Regions from separate parts of the Endozoicomonas sp. 8E genome, predicted to be linked through region 1. Evidence: predicted binding sites of a transcription regulator. Region 1 holds the regulator's gene; each other region holds the start of a gene.
The links. The regulator PhoB, encoded in region 1, activates phosphate uptake and scavenging genes when phosphate is short. The targets are predictions, from matches to a motif close to TGTCATANNNNTGTCANA.
Positions count from the first base shown of each region.

Region 2: P6910_RS01580 (phosphate ABC transporter substrate-binding protein PstS family protein) is a predicted target of PhoB. The motif match lies at 650-667, and genes of this name have one in related genera.
Region 3: pstS (phosphate ABC transporter substrate-binding protein PstS) is a predicted target of PhoB. The motif match lies at 1,009-1,026, and genes of this name have one in related genera.
Region 4: P6910_RS05005 (Na/Pi symporter) is a predicted target of PhoB. The motif match lies at 755-772, and genes of this name have one in related genera.

Region 1 is NZ_CP120717.1:7,071,629-7,073,834, reverse strand. Features, by position in the region: gene ubiA (4-hydroxybenzoate octaprenyltransferase) at 1-729, shown strand, start outside; gene phoB (phosphate regulon transcriptional regulator PhoB) at 1,070-1,759, shown strand; gene phoR (phosphate regulon sensor histidine kinase PhoR) at 1,804-2,206, shown strand, end outside.
Region 2 is NZ_CP120717.1:413,270-415,475, reverse strand. Features, by position in the region: gene P6910_RS01585 (acyl-CoA thioesterase) at 1-266, opposite strand, end outside; gene P6910_RS01580 (phosphate ABC transporter substrate-binding protein PstS family protein) at 751-1,716, shown strand; gene P6910_RS01575 (Na+/H+ antiporter family protein) at 1,775-2,206, opposite strand, start outside.
Region 3 is NZ_CP120717.1:1,643,523-1,645,728, reverse strand. Features, by position in the region: gene wecB (non-hydrolyzing UDP-N-acetylglucosamine 2-epimerase) at 1-293, opposite strand, end outside; gene pstS (phosphate ABC transporter substrate-binding protein PstS) at 1,170-2,206, shown strand, end outside.
Region 4 is NZ_CP120717.1:1,413,919-1,416,124, reverse strand. Features, by position in the region: gene moeA (molybdopterin molybdotransferase MoeA) at 1-590, shown strand, start outside; gene P6910_RS05005 (Na/Pi symporter) at 847-2,016, shown strand; gene P6910_RS05000 (TonB family protein) at 2,122-2,206, shown strand, end outside.

The sequences.
Region 1 (2,206 bases):
AAGAATCTGGTGATTTTTTCGGTCGGCGTGGTTTTGATGCGCAGTGCAGGCTGCGTTATTAATGACTTTGCAGACAGGAAAGTGGACGGCCATGTTAAGCGAACACAGCATCGACCGCTGGTAACGGGTAAAATTCAGGAAAAAGAAGCGCTGATTTATTTCTCCGGCATGGTGCTTTTGTCTTTCATTCTCGTACTCTTTACCAATACCCTTACCGTCCAGCTCTCTTTTGCCGGATTTTTGCTGGCCTTGGCTTACCCTTTTGCAAAAAGACACACTCATCTGCCCCAGGTGGTTTTGGGGGCTGCTTTTGGCTGGTCGATCCCCATGGCTTTTGCGGCTCAGAGTGGCGCCTTGGGAAACATCGCCTGGCTGATGTTTCTGGCCAATCTCTTCTGGACGGTGGCTTACGATACTCAATACGCCATGGTGGACCGTGACGATGATCTGAAAGTGGGGATCAAGTCCACAGCCATTCTATTTGGGGAGATGGATAACCTGATCGTAGGTTGCCTGCAGGTACTTACCCTGATGACACTGGCCATGGTAGGCCATCAACTGGAGTCAGGTGCTCTCTATTATCTTTCACTGTTGGCTGTTGCAGCCCTTTTCGTTTATCAGCAATGGTTAACCCATCGTCGTGAGCGTGACGCCTGCTTCAGGGCATTTCTTAATAACCACTGGGTCGGAGCCATTGTATTTGCGGGTCTCGTGTTGAGTTATCTTTGATCTTCAAACTTCAATCTGGCTTGAAGTTTGGTAAGTATTGCTACTTATGGCGGCTGCCGGGACAAATGGCGAAAAGCCTTATCCTGCAGACCCTGAGGGATCTTTTTATTTTTAAGCCGTGATATCAGCCTGGAGTGTGTCATCTGCCTGTAACATTTCAAAGGTGTAATGTCCGGTGTATAGTGCGGTTGATCAAAGTAGTGAGAAACAGCCCTGAGCGATCGGAAGGGTGTTGCCCGAAATATTACCCTCCCGGTAAGCCCCAATGAGCTGTAGCTGATAGACGCCAGAACGTCACCGCCGAAATCGAATCGACAGATAAGATAACAGGTAGAGATTAATGCCAGGAAAGACCATTCTGATCGTAGATGACGAAGCACCGATTCGCGAAATGGTGACCGTTGCTCTGGAAATGGCAGGTTATGACTGTCTTGAGGCAGCAGATGCCAAGGAAGCGCACTCTCTGATTGTGGATAACAAACCCGATCTGATCTTGCTGGACTGGATGTTACCAGATGTCTCCGGAATTGAGCTGGCCCGCCGTCTGAAGCGCAGTGAGCTGACGTCTGAAATACCCATCGTTATGTTGACGGCCAAAGGTGAAGAAGACCACAAAATCCAGGGGCTTGAAACCGGTGCCGATGACTATATCACCAAGCCTTTTTCTCCCCGTGAGCTGGCTGCCCGTTTAAAAGCGGTTCTTCGTCGTACAGGTGGCTTTGATAACCAGTCGCCCATTGTCATCAACGGGTTGGAACTGGACCCTGTCAGTCACAGAGTCTCCATCGATGGCTCACCTGCTGAAATAGGACCTACCGAGTACCGTTTGCTGCAGTTTTTCCTGACGCACCAGGAGCGCGCCTATACCCGTGGGCAGTTGCTGGATCAGGTCTGGGGTGGCAACGTTTATGTGGAAGAGCGAACCGTTGATGTACACATTCGACGCTTGCGTAAAGCCTTAGGTGATAACTATGAAGCCTTTGTGCAAACGGTTCGTGGTACTGGATATCGTTTCTCAACGAGGGTGTAAAACTTTTATGCTCAGCGCTCAGCAGTCATCTGGCCGGGAGTAATATGACAACAATTTCAAAAACTCATTTGCTGAGCCGCCTGATCGCTTACCTGATTGTCGGGTTTTCCCTGGGCTGGTTGTTTGGAGAGCCTTTTTTAGGGCTCTGTGTGGTTATGGGAGGTTATTTTGTCTGGAGCTTCCGTCAACTCTTCAAGCTGCTGGACTGGCTGAATGACCCCAGGGCCAGAAGCAAAGAGCCCCCGGAGAGCAAAGGGTTCTGGGGTGAAATTTTTGATGGCATCTATCGATTGCAGAAACAACACAGTCGTTCCCGGCAAAAGCTGGCCGGAGTGATTGAACGCGTTCAGGAATCAACCGCTGCGCTGAACGACGGTGTTGTGATGATAGATAATCAGAGCAACCTGGAATGGTGGAATCCTGCCGCTGGAATGTTGATGGGGTTTA
Region 2 (2,206 bases), 720 kb from region 1:
GTTTTGCCGACCTCTGTCACCCGGGTGAACAGCGCAAGAATATCGCCCATTTTAACTGAGCGCATAAAACTCATACTGCCGATACTGACGGTGACAACACGTCCTGTGGCAATCTTTCTGGCCATGATTGCGCCAGCCTGGTCGATCTGCATGGCCACCCAGCCACCAAAGACATCGCCTGTCGTATTAACGGATTGGTAGTCCGCCAGCACTTTCAGTGTCAGTTCTCCCTGAGGTCCGGGAGCAAGATCATTATCCAATTCCATATTGCTCTCTAGCATTTAATGTTTTTATTTTTTGGCGCAACTGACTCTGAAAATCCTTATATATCAAACAGAGCATCAGGTTGTTTCTTGCGCTCAGGATCTTCCTGATCGTGAAGCTTTTCCACCTGAAGGTATTTTACTTCTCTTCTCAGGTGGCGTAATAGCTAAAAACACTCGGCGGACGCAAAATAGCACAGAAGGCATGCTTTGTAAGCCGAGCTTATACCAATCCTCAGAGTACGAGGTATTACGCCCACTCGATATCAACAACTCGAAGACGTTTATACCCTGTCTTGGCATTTCGTCAGTAATCTACAATCAAGTGGGAGTTAAAGTCGATGATTTTACATTATGCCTATTGCGAATATAAAGCTCTCACTGTCGTTCATATAACTGTCACATTTTCATCTTATAGTTCTTGCCAGTAGACAAATGCCTGTAGCTGTATAAGAGAGGCTGAAAAATCCCTTTAGGAGAGATACGAATGAAGCTTAAAGCTCTAATAACAACAATTGCCCTTGCGACCGGAATCCAGGCCGTCTCTGCCAGTCAGATTGACGCTGAGATCCCGACTTATAAAAAAGCCAGTGGTGTATCAGGCAACCTGTCCAGTGTCGGCTCTGACACTCTGGCTAACCTGATGACCCTGTGGGCAGAAGATTTCAAGCGTGAATATCCTAATGTGAACGTACAGATTCAGGCTGCCGGTTCTTCTACTGCTCCGCCCGCTCTGACCGAAGGAACGTCCAACATCGGCCCCATGAGCCGCAAGATGAAAGACAAGGAACTGGAAGCTTTTGAGAAGAAGCATGGCTACAAGCCCACTGCTGTTCCGGTCGCCATTGACGCTCTGGCTGTTTTCGTCAACAAGGACAACCCAATCAAGGGTCTGACCATGGCTCAAGTGGACGCTATTTTCTCCTCCACTCGCAAGTGTGGTGGCAACAAAGACATCAGCACCTGGGGTGCTGCCGGTCTGGACGGAGCCTGGAAAAACCGCTCAATCCAGTTATACGGCCGTAACTCTGTATCCGGCACCTACGGTTACTTCAAGAAGAAAGCCCTGTGTAAAGGTGATTTCCGTAACAACGTCAACGAACAGCCTGGTTCTGCCTCTGTGGTTCAGTCTGTCAGCGCTTCTGTAAACGGCATCGGCTACTCCGGTATCGGCTACCAGACTTCCAGCGTACGTACTGTACCTCTGGCCAAGAAAGCCGGTCAGTCATTCGTTGAGGCAACGCCTGCTAACGCTGTCAACAACTCTTATCCACTGTCTCGTTTCCTGTACGTTTACGTTAACAAGCAGCCCAACAAGAAGTTGTCTCCTCTGGAAGGTGAATTTCTGAAGATGGTACTGTCTCAGCAGGGTCAGGAAGTCGTCGTTAAAGACGGTTACATCCCTCTGCCTGCCAAGGTGGTTGAAAAGTATTTGTCTGAACTCGATCTGTAATCACAGATTCATGAGTGATCCACACGGGGCCATCTGGCCCCGTTTTTATTGAGGGCACTCAAAGTATCATGGCGGCAATCCAGCCAAAAATAATCATCGGAATATTAAAGTGTAAAAAGGTGGGAATCACCGAATCCCGGATGTGGTCGTGCTGACCATCCACATTCAAACCAGCAGTGGGACCAATGGTAGATTCTGAAACCGGAGAGCCTGCATCACCTAATGCTCCTGCCACTCCCACAAGACAGGCTATCGCCAGTGGCGTAAAACCAAGTTCCATGCCCAGTGGCACATAAAGAGTGGCAATAATCGGAACCGTAGAGAACGAAGAACCAATACCCATAGTGATCAGCAATCCGACCAGAAGCATAAGAATGGCCGCAAGGGCCTGACTGCCTCCCACAAACATCTGCACCTGACTCACCAGCTCTGGAATATCTCCTGTTGAACGGAGCACTTCCGCAAAACCTGCGGCCGAGATCATGATGAA
Region 3 (2,206 bases), 1.9 Mb from region 1:
GTGTCGCCATGCGTCAATACCACTTTTGGCAAGAATTGGTTCAACTCATCATTAACTTGCTGAATCAGACCGGATAAAAGGCTAGATAAGTTGCTGGCAGGAGGGCGAGACAGCATTTGGTTCGGAACAATTTTGAAATACTCAAATGCTTGCTCTGCAAGTTCTCGATGCTGACCGCTGTGACACCACCTGACCAAAATATTCTGATTTTTTAACTCCTGATAAACAGGTGCCATTTTTATAATCTCAGGGCGGGTGCCTGTAACAATGGTAACGTCAGTGTGAGTTTGCATTTGTTTGTTTAATTTAATATTTTCCGAACTTAACCACCTCTAATAATGATATTTACCTGACCCAGATCATTGCAACCTTCATCACGCTGACAAGATGACAGACTCAGTTAAGCAAAGCAAAAAGGCACAAATTTCAAAAAATAGAAACAGCTTGAGTTGAGGGCAGTATATCAAATTATGGAATGACATTTATCTGACCCAGATCATTGCAATTCTCATCTCTCTTTATCATATTGACAAGACTGCTGTCCATTTCAACAAAATAAAAAAGTGCAAATATCAAAAAATAGAAACAGCTTGATATGAGGCCAGTATATCAACTAAAGAACATATCAGGCCCAATGAAATTTTGAATACACCCATCGCCTTTGAAGATACTGAGATACTGACTACTCTTGCTCACAACGATCACTTACTATTTGCAAGCTTATGGGCATCGCTCGTTTACCTGCTGGCCACACATACAAATCCAGTAGCTATAGAAGGACTTTAGAACACTGTAAAATCAAACTCTGTTGTCAGAAAAGCACAGCGCCAATCCACTATGAGACTGAAAAAACACCTACTAATCTCAGAGATACTGCCCTAAAAGTGGCCTGATTTACCGTAAATTTAAATTTTTCGAGTGTATAAAACCTTATTCGCAAGCCTCCTGCCCTGCAGATCAGGCTCTCTGGATTAAGAAACCACCATTGTCATGAAACCCAAACAAACCTGTAACATTACTGAAATATTCCCCCTTTATTCTTGCACCCATCAAATTTTGAGGTAACAGAAAAATATTTTGCACAACCCACTGACAGATAACGGCGCGGCAGAAGATTTTTCTTAATAAACGCAAGTACACTCCAAGCGAGTTTCTCGGGGAGAATAGAAGTGAAGTTACTGAAGTCTATTGTAATGTCCTCCATGCTGGCTGCAGCGTCCTTCTCTGCATCTGCGAAGACAGAAGTTATCAACGGTGCGGGAGCCAGTTTCCCTCATCCGATCTATGCCAAATGGGCTGAGGAATACCAGAAAGAAACCGGTATTCGCATCAACTATCAGGCCATCGGTTCCGGCGGTGGTATCCGTCAGATCACGGCCAAGACCGTTGATTTTGGCGCCAGCGACGCACCTCTGAATGAAGAGCGACTGGATAAAGAAGAGATGATCCAGTTCCCAATGGTGATGGGCGCTATTGTTCCAGTAATTAACGTTCCCGGCATTGAGCCAGGTGCTCTGAAGCTGACCGGTGAAGTTCTGGCAGACATCTACCTGGGTAAAATCAAGAAGTGGAATGATGAGCGCATCACTGCTCTGAACCCGGATCTTGAGATTCCTGCCCAGGCTATCTATGTCGTTCATCGTTCCGATGGTTCTGGTACCACCTACAACTTCACTGACTATCTGAGCCAGATCAGCCCGGAGTGGAGTGAGAATATCGGCAGAAACACCGACATCACCTGGCCCAAAGCAGCGACCACTATCGGTGGTAATGGTAACGCTGGTGTCGCCAACTTCGTAGGCCGTACCCGTGGTGCTATCGGTTATGTAGAATATGCCTTTGCAAAACAAAACGACCTGACCTACACCCAGCTGGCCAGCGCTGATGGCAAGTTCCTGAAGCCAAGCATGGAGACTTTCCAGGCTGCCGCTGCCAATGCCGACTGGCAGAACGCTCCAGGGTTCGAATTGTTGCTGAACAACCAGCCTGGTGCTGACTCCTGGCCTATGACAGCAGCGACCTTTATCCTAATGCATAAAGATCAGGCTGACGCCGAGAAAGCTGAGCAGATCATCGACTTCTTCGAGTGGAGCTACGAGAATGGCGGTGAACTCGCAGAAGGTCTGGACTACATCCCAATGCCTGAAAGCGTAGTTAACATGGTAGAGAATGTCTGGAAAGAAGACTTGACCAGCAACGGACAAAC
Region 4 (2,206 bases), 1.7 Mb from region 1:
TCAAGCGACTGGGTGCAGAAGTGATTGACCTTGGAAAACTCCGTGATGACCGTCACGAGATCCGGAAAGCTTTTCTGGAAGCTGATCAGCAGGCTGATGCGGTTGTTACCTCTGGTGGAGTATCCGTAGGTGACGTTGACTTTGTCAAAGATATTCTCAGTGAAATAGGCCATACTTCCTTCTGGAGGCTGGCCATCAAACCCGGCAAACCGTTTGCCTTTGGCAAACTTCCCAACAGTGTTTTCTTTGGGCTACCGGGCAATCCGGTTTCCGCTACGGTGACTTTCCAACAGTTGGCAGTGCCCGCATTGCAACATATGATGGGAGCAGAACCCGCTCCTGCTGCTGAACTGCCAGCAACGTGTCTCACTCCCCTCAAGAAACAACCCGGTCGCCTGGAATTCCAGAGGGGCATTCTCTCAACCAACGAGAAGGGAGAAGCCGAGGTAGTAACATCGGGCAGTCAGGGGTCGGGGATTCTCCGATCCATGAGCATGGCTAATTGTTACATCATTTTGCCAGCTTCCCAGGGGAATGTTGAGGCAGGAGAAACGGTTAGAGTGCAGATGTTCGATAAACTTCTCAGGTAACCACTCGCTTTTCTGCAGGTTGTCGCAACACTCTGGTTCCCACGCTTTTGGGACCTTCGGGTTCCGGGTTGGAAAAGGCTGATCATAAAACGGGTACTGTCGTATTTCTTCAGTCTCTGCTCTGGTAGCCTGCCAGCCTCCTGGACAGGCGTCTTTTTTAAATATTTCAAAAAAATGTCATAACTGTAATATTTCTGAAACAAAACACTTATATTTTCACCATCATCTTTATTCACACAGCACCAAGGTGCAGAAAATGTCTGAAGCAATAAGTCAAGCCAGCACCAAAGCTGACTACAAATACACCAGCAGGCACTATGGCCGTATCTGGCTGAGAGTTATCCTCTGGATCTATGCTCTCCTGGTTGCCGTCAGCGTAGTGGGCTCCGGTTTTAAAATGGCCGTGGGCGGCGCAGAAGCCGCTGCAGAGCTGTTCAGCTTTGCCAACAACACTATGCTGGCACTGATTGCCGGTACCCTCGCCACGGCTCTGGTTCAGTCTTCCAGTACAGTGACCTCTATTATCGTTGGCCTCGTGGCTGGTGGCCTGCCGGTAGAAATGGCGATCCCTATGATAATGGGAGCCAATATTGGTACCACCATCACAAATACTCTGGTCAGTCTGGGTCACATGGGTTGCGACAAGTCCTTCAAGCGGGCCTTTGCTGCTTCGACAGTTCACGACTTCTTTAACTATCTGGCGGTTCTGATTCTGTTGCCTCTGGAATTGATGACCGGCTTCCTGAGCGATATTTCTCAGCATGTAGCCACACTGTTGGTGGGTGGCTCTGCTATTGATATGGGTAGCCTGAATTTCGTCAAGCCCCTGACCAAGCCGGCCGTGAATATTGTCAAGGATTTTGCAGGCCTCCTGCCCGACAGCACACTGGCTGGCCTGACCATGATCGCCTTTGGTATCTTCCTTATCTTCAGCTCGGTCGTAAGACTGGGCAAGCTGCTGAAAAAAGTTATGGTGGGTCGTGCCAGGGACGTTCTGCACAAGTCTATTGGTCGTGGTCCGGTTTCCGGTATTGCCTCCGGTACTGTTATGACCGTAATGGTGCAATCCTCTTCTACCACCACCAGTCTTATGGTTCCTCTGGTAGGCAGTGGCGTCTTCACCGTTCGTCAGATGTACCCTGTCACTCTGGGTGCCAACATAGGTACAACCATCACAGCGCTGCTTTCGGCAACGGCCATCGTCGGTGCAGACGCAGTGCACGCAATGACCATTGCCTTGGTACACCTGTTCTTCAACGTGTTTGCCGTAGCCCTTATCTATGGCCTCAAGTGGCTACGTGAGATTCCTCTCTATGCTGCAGAAAAATTGTCTGATCTGGCTATAAAAAACCGCGCTTATGCATTCCTGTATCTTTTGCTGGCCTTCTTTGTCATACCGGGCCTCGGGATTTTGATAGCCCAATAAAGCTTTCTTGATATTCTTAAGAAGCCCTGACCATGTCGGGGTTTCCTTTTAAGACCTGCTTCTTTAATTCCTGTTTAAACTGCTATGCTCTGTGGGTTGCCAATCATGGAACAGGAATCTACCATCAGGCATCTGTTCATCCCCCTGACGTTGTCAGTAGTCTTTCACACCCTGCTTTTGGGCTATACCG